DNA from 3 places in the Martelella mediterranea DSM 17316 genome. Region 3 is predicted to be linked to each of the others. Evidence: predicted binding sites of a transcription regulator. Region 3 holds the regulator's gene; each other region holds the start of a gene.
What was found. Region 3 encodes PhoB, which activates phosphate uptake and scavenging genes when phosphate is short. Its sites were predicted from a motif close to TGTCATNNANCTGTCAT; they were not measured.

Region 1 (2,269 bases), 2.3 Mb from region 3:
GCCCGCCGATCTTCCAGAAAATATAGGCCAGCAGGACAACGATCAGGAGACCGGCGAAGAATGTCAGGAAGCGGAAGGATTTGTCGTAACCGTACTCGAAAGCGGTCGGCGGGCGCGACACGCTGCCATTGCTTGGCGGGACGGGTTTCGATGTTTTGGCCATCAAGGCGCTCCTGCTAGCGGCGATCTGGAGGTGGCCGCGATCTGACGGATAACGAGCATCAAGGTTTTAAGCTGTGCTGAAATTTGACAAAGCCGGGGCGCAACACGTTACGCCCCGGCGAACAATCGAAAAGTGCCGAAATCAGCCGCCGATTTCTTCGAGCGACTTCTTGTTGATTTCGATGATGTTTTCCGGCAGCGGGATGTAGCCCAGCTTGTCGGCCATGGTCTGGCCGGTGGTCAGGCCGTAATTGACCATTTCCTTCAGAGCCGCAACCGTGTCGGCGTCCTGGCCGGACTTGTAGAACAGCATCCAGGTGAAGGTGGCGATCGGGTAGGCCTGCTCGCCCTTCGGGTCGGTGATGAAAGCAACGTTGTTTGCGTCGAGCTCGGCCGAAGCGAGAGCGGCGGAACCAGCTTCCGGACCAGCCTTCACGAAGTTGCCGGCCTGGTTTTCCAGCATGGCGTAAGGCGTGTTGGTCTGCTGGGCGTAACCATATTCGATGTAGCCGATCGCGCCGGGGGTCTGCTTGACCGTGGCGGTGATGCCCTGGTTGCCCGGAGCGGCAACGAAGTTCGAAGCCTTCGGCCACGGAACGGTCTTGCCACCGCCAACAGTGCTGTTGAACTCTTCGGAGATGGCAGCAAGGTGGTTGGTGAAGTTGAAGTTGGTGCCCGACGAGTCAGAGCGAACGACAACGGTGATGTTTTCGTCGGGGAGTTCGACGCCTTCATTGGCGGCGGCGATCGCTTCGTCGTTCCACTTGGTGATTTCGCCGAGGAAGATCTTCGGATAGACGTCGCGCGGCAGCTTCAGTTCGGAAACGCCGTCGAGATTGTAAGCGAGAACGACTTCACCGGCCGTCATCGGCAGCAGAACGACGCCGCCGTCGATCTTGGCGATTTCTTCGTCGTTCATGGCGGCGTCGGAGGCTGCGAAGTCGACAACGCGGTTGGTGAAGTCTTCGATACCGCCACCGGAACCCTTGGCCTGGTAGTTGACTTCAATGCCGGTCTTCTGGCCAAAATCCTTAAACCAGGCCGAATAGAGCGGGAAGGGGAAGGAGGCGCCCGAGCCGGTCAGCGACGTGTCGGCGGCGTGAGCGAAAGTGCCGGAGACGGCCATGGCGACGGCAACGGCAGCAACCTTAGCGCCCTTGGAAAAATTTCCGATTTTCATCAGATAGCCCTTTTGAGGTTTGGTTGAAAACGGGAGTGCTATAACAACGAAAGTCATGTAAGCATATATTGTTGTAAAAATTTCATAATTCCCGAAATTTACCGGTGCGTTGTTATTTAATATTCAAATAACTGTCATAAAACTGTCATAAAAGGTCGATTTTCGAGTTTGTTCTGCGGTCGGCTTCCTCTGGACTGCGCTTGGCGCCTGGAGACATGCCGGGCTTGGGCAAAGCCCGGCAAGGCCGCAGCGGCCCCACGCGCGGTCAATCAGTTCGCCGTCGCTTTAGTTATGACGGTTTCACACGCAACATCATCTGTCGAAACTGTGGGTTGATCATCGGTTGAGTGTGTAGCAGGATTACCTTCGCTATCGGCGCTGCGCAGGATCGGTACGCTGCCCTGCAAATATCCCCTAAATTCAATCATTTGATTAAATTCTCGGCGCGCATGCCGTTGATTGCCACCAGGGATGGTTTTGGGCTTTTGCTGCACAACCCTGTGATTGCAATCTGTTGCAGCTTCGCTACTCCCAGCCTCTTTCCCCTCTTTAAATGTTAGCGACTGCTATCGAACTTGCTTGTATTTCTGTTCGCTTAATGTCATCTCGCTAAATCAGGAATCAGCTTATTAGCTTTAGTGGGGGACTACATGACATTGTTTGAAGCGAAGGTGCGCGGCGGGCGCATGACGAAGGTCGCGGGTAACGCAGCGAGCTACGCTCCGCGCGCAACCGCATCGGTGCTCGCGCTCAGCATGCTCGCACTGTCGTCCGGAGCCGCCTATTTCGGTACGGGCGTTTCCTCGGCATTTGCGGCGAACGAGTGCGGGGTGGCGAGTGGTCCCAACGCGGTGATCAATTGTACCGACAACGAACCATACGGCATCACCTATAATAACCTGCAGGGTGCGACCGTTACTCTTGATT
Region 2 (2,269 bases), 750 kb from region 3:
TGTTGTGCAATCCCGGCCAAGCGGCTATCGCATGAGGCAAGCCCGGCGGAGACATTCCGCTTCCTTCAGCGTAACCGGAAAGGACGGCCATGAGTCTGCTGAAACCCGTCCGCGCATTGTGGCAGCGCCACCGCGCGCTTTCCATCGCCTTTATCGGGGCCCTGCTTCTGACGCTGGCCCTCGCGCTCAAGACCGTGCTTGCGGTCTATTACTGGCACAGTCCTCGCGATCTGGAGCTGAAGAGCTGGATGACGCTTGGTCATGTGGCGATGGTGAACAATATCCCCGTCCACGAACTCGCCGAGGCGCTCGGCCTCGATCCGGAACACAGCCGCCGCCTGCCGCTCTGGCGGATCACGCGCGAGCGCGGCGAGACGCTGGAGGAACTGGAAGAACAGATCGCCGAAGCCCTCGACGAGCACGAACGGGCCGGCGACGATGAATGAACAGTTTCTGGCGCTGGTGCCGGTCTACGGCATTCCGGTCATGGCGCTCATCGTGTTTCTGGCCTGCCTCGGCATACCGATGCCCGCCGCCGTGATCATGCTGTTCGGCGGGTCGCTGGCCGCCTCCGGCGATCTGCCGATGCTGCCAACCATTCTTGCCTGCCTCGCCGCCGCAAGCACCTCCGACCAGATCGGCTACTGGGTGGGGCGAAAGGGCGGCGCGAAATATCTGGCGCGGTTCGCATCGCGGGGGCCCAAGCGCCAACGGCTGGTGGACCGCGCCCAGGACTATCTCGAACGGCGCGGCGTTTTCGCCATCTTCTTCACGCGCTGGCTGCTGGCCCAGATCAGCCCCTATATCAACCCGGTGGCGGGCGCTGCCGGCATGCGCTGGCGCGCCTTTACCATCGCCGCCATCTGCGGCCAGACCGTCTGGGTGTCGACCTATAACCTGCTCGGCTTCATGTTCTCCCGCAACATCATCGCCGTCGCGCATGTCGCCGGCAATGCCACCGGCTTTCTCGCCGCCGGCGTGATTTCGCTTGCGCTGTTCTGGTATATCACCCGCGTCCTGCACTTCTCTCTCAAGAAGCGAAGGCGCAAGCGTTACCTGAAACCGCGCGGGCGGCGAAGCCGCAACTGAGGTTCATCAAACCGCAGCAAAAACGTCATCGGATTGTTATCTGGCGGGACTATCGCGGAAGCGCACTAACCCTTCCCGACGCTCTTTCAAAGAGGTTCCCATGCGCGCCCGTCTCGCACTACTCGCCGCCGCCACCTGCCTTGCAGGTGCCGCCAATGCCGCAACCATCTATCCGCTCGACCGCGCCACCGTTCTGGCGTCCTCGCCGTTCGACTTCAAGGTCGAACTCGACGCGGTCTATGACGCCGGCGATATCGACGTCACCGTCAATGGCAAGCCCTATGCCGAAGTCTTCGGCCAGGAAGCCGAATTCGTCACCGATGAAAAGGGCAAGAATGACGAGAGCCTCGGCTCGGCCCTGATCCTGCGTGATCTCGCCCTTGCCGACGCCGGCGACTACACCGTTGCCGTCAAGGCCGGCGACGAGGAAAAGACCGTCACCTGGACCGTCTATGACACGCCTGAAATGCCGAAGGCCAAGAACATCATCTTCTTCGTCGCCGATGGCATGTCCATGGGTCACCGCACGGCTGCCCGCATCATGTCCAAGGGCATGACCGAGGGCAAGGCCGACGGCCGCCTGAACATGGACGACCTCGACAACATGGCCACGATCGGCACCTCCTCGACCCATTCGATCGCGACCGATTCCGCCAACACCATGTCGGCCTACATGACCGGCCACAAGACCCGCGTGAACGCGCTCGGCGTCTATGCCGACCGCACGCCGGACAGCCTGGACGACCCGAAGGTCGAAACCATTGCCGAGGCGCTGCGCCGCCAGACCGGCAAGTCGATCGGCGTTGTCTCCACCGCCGAAATCGAAGACGCGACGCCGGCCGCCGTCGTCGCCCATACCCGCCTTCGCGGCGACAAGGCCGAGATCGTCGGCATGTTCTACGACGTCCAGCCGGAAGTCGTCCTCGGCGGCGGTTCCGCCTACTTCCTGAAGTCCGATGTCGCCGGTTCCAAGCGCAAGGACGACAATGACTACATCGCCATGTTCGAAGAGGCCGGCTACACCGTCGTCACCTCCGCCGACGAACTGGCCTCCGCCGAGAAGCCGGAAGACGGCAAGCTGCTCGGCCTGTTCCACACCGGCAACATGGATTCGACGCTCGACCGCGAATTCCTGAAGAAGGGCAGCGTCGACAAGTTCCCGAGCCAGCCCGGCCTCGTG
Region 3 (2,269 bases):
GCAATGGCTTCAGCTTCCTGCTCGAAACCTTCTCCGATATTCCGGTGACCGCAGAGGCCAACAAGACGGCGACCGACTTCATCAAGTCGAAGATCGACGCCATCGTCACCGACCCCGAAGTCGCCCGCAAACTGACCCCACGCGACTATTACGCCAAGCGTCCGCTGGCCGCCGACAATTACTACGAGACCTATAATCGCGACAATGTCACCCTCCACGACGTCAAGGCGGAGCCGATCGAGCGATACACCGAAAACGGGCTGATCGTCGGCGGCAAGGAGCTGGAACTCGACGTGGTGATCATGGCGACCGGCTTCGACGCGATGACCGGCAACTATCTGAAGATCGACACGATCGGGCGCAACGGCGTACGGCTGAAGGATGCCTGGAAGAACGGTCCGCGCGCCTATGCCGGCATGTCCATCGCCGATTTCCCGAACCTTCTGATGGTATTCGGACCCTTCAGCCCGTTCACCAGCCAGCCGCTGGTGCATGAATGGCAGGTCGACTTCCTGTGCGACCTGATCGAGAAGGCCGAACAAGGCAACAGCATCATCGAGACCACGAGAGAGGCCCAGGACGACTGGGTGCGGGTGTGCCAAGAAGGCATGGCCGGCACGCTGTTCGAAGTGACGGACAGCTGGATCAACGGCGCCAACATTCCCGGCAAGCCCAGAACCTCGATGTGGTACATGGGCGGCATGGGCAATTACATGACCGAAATGAACGCCATCCGCGACGACAATTACCGCGGTTTCGAAGTCCGCTGATCCCGGTCGCCGAAAACACGGGATCGCCCGGACTTCGGTACAATGGACGCTCCGGCGCGCAATCTCCGCCCTCAAGGGCGGAGATTGGCGGGGCCATGCGGCCCCTCACACCTCCATCGAATAGCCGGCGCCGCGCACGGTGCGGATCACGTCGGGCATTTGCGAGAAGTTGAGGGCCTTTCTGAGACGCCCGACATGGACGTCGACGGTGCGTTCGTCGACATAGATGTCGTGGCCCCACACACCGTCGAGAAGCTGGGAGCGGGAGAACACCCGGCCGGGCGAGGTCATCAGGAATTCGAGCAGCCGGAACTCGGTCGGCCCGAGGCGGACTTCCTTGGCCTTGCGGTGAACGCGGTGGGTCTCGCGGTCAAGCTCGATATCGCCGCATTTGAGCACGCTGGAAAGCACTTCCGGCCGGGCGCGCCGCAGGATCGCCCTGACGCGGGCCATCAGTTCCGGGGTCGAGAACGGCTTGACGACATAATCGTCGGCGCCGATCGCAAGACCGCGCACCCGCTCGCTTTCCTCGCCGCGCGCCGTCAGCATGATGATCGGCAGACGCTCGGTCTCGGGCCGCATCCGGAGCCTGCGGCAAAGCTCGATGCCGGAAACGCCCGGCAACATCCAGTCGAGCAGCAGGAGGTCCGGCACCCGCTCCTGCAGCCTGAGTTCGGCCTCGTCGCCGCGCGCGATCGTCTCGACTTCATAGCCTTCCGATTCAAGGTTGTAGCGCAGCAGGACGCTCAGCGCTTCTTCATCTTCGACAACTGCAATCTTCGGAACCATCTCGTGCCTCTGTCAAATGGTTTCAGGACTTGCTCTCGCCGGAGCCGACCGAGGGCGACATGTCGTCCTTCGGGCGTTCTCCCTGTGGCTGCGAGCCGGTGGCGATGTAGTAGATCATTTCAGCAATATTGGTGGCGTGGTCGCCGATGCGCTCGATGTTCTTGGCGCAGAACAGAAGATGCGTGCAGGTGGTGATATTGCGCGGATCCTCCATCATGTAGGTCAAAAGCTCGCGGAACAGCGAGGTGTAGATCGCGTCGATCTCCTCGTCGCGCTCGCGGATCGAATTGGCCTTGTCGGCCTGGCGCGAGGTGTAGGCGTCGAGCACTTCCTTGAGCTGCAGCAGCGCCAGTTCCGACAGGTGCTCGATGCCGTGGGCGAGCTTGCGCGGAACCCCGGTGCCCTGCACCGAGATCACCCGCTTGGCGGTGTTCTTGGCCATGTCGCCAACGCGCTCGAGGTCGGCGGCGATGCGGATCGCACCCATGATTTCACGCAGGTCCGCCGCCACCGGCTGGCGCCGCGCGATGGTGACGATCGCCTTTTCGCCGACCTCGCGCTCGGCCTCGTCCAGCGCCAGATCCTCGGCGATCACCTTCTCGGCGAGTTCGGTATCGGTGTTGACCAGCGCCACGACGGATTGCGAGACCATCTCTTCCGCCATGCCGCCCATTTCGGAAATCCGGCGCTGGAGATATTTCAGCTCCTCG

Region 1: a site for PhoB is predicted at 1,475-1,491, ahead of pstS (phosphate ABC transporter substrate-binding protein PstS). Genes of this name have one in related genera too.
Region 2: a site for PhoB is predicted at 1,113-1,129, ahead of Mame_RS07520 (alkaline phosphatase). Genes of this name have one in related genera too.

The regions. Positions count from the first base shown of each region.
Region 1 covers NZ_CP020330.1:3,284,755-3,287,023, reverse strand. The annotation lists gene pstC (phosphate ABC transporter permease subunit PstC) at 1-163, opposite strand, end outside; gene pstS (phosphate ABC transporter substrate-binding protein PstS) at 305-1,342, opposite strand; gene Mame_RS15305 (autotransporter outer membrane beta-barrel domain-containing protein) at 1,993-2,269, shown strand, end outside.
Region 2 covers NZ_CP020330.1:1,615,837-1,618,105, reverse strand. The annotation lists gene Mame_RS07530 (hypothetical protein) at 90-446, shown strand; gene Mame_RS07525 (DedA family protein) at 439-1,089, shown strand; gene Mame_RS07520 (alkaline phosphatase) at 1,190-2,269, shown strand, end outside.
Region 3 covers NZ_CP020330.1:868,353-870,621, reverse strand. The annotation lists gene Mame_RS03960 (flavin-containing monooxygenase) at 1-770, shown strand, start outside; gene phoB (phosphate regulon transcriptional regulator PhoB) at 876-1,559, opposite strand; gene phoU (phosphate signaling complex protein PhoU) at 1,582-2,269, opposite strand, start outside.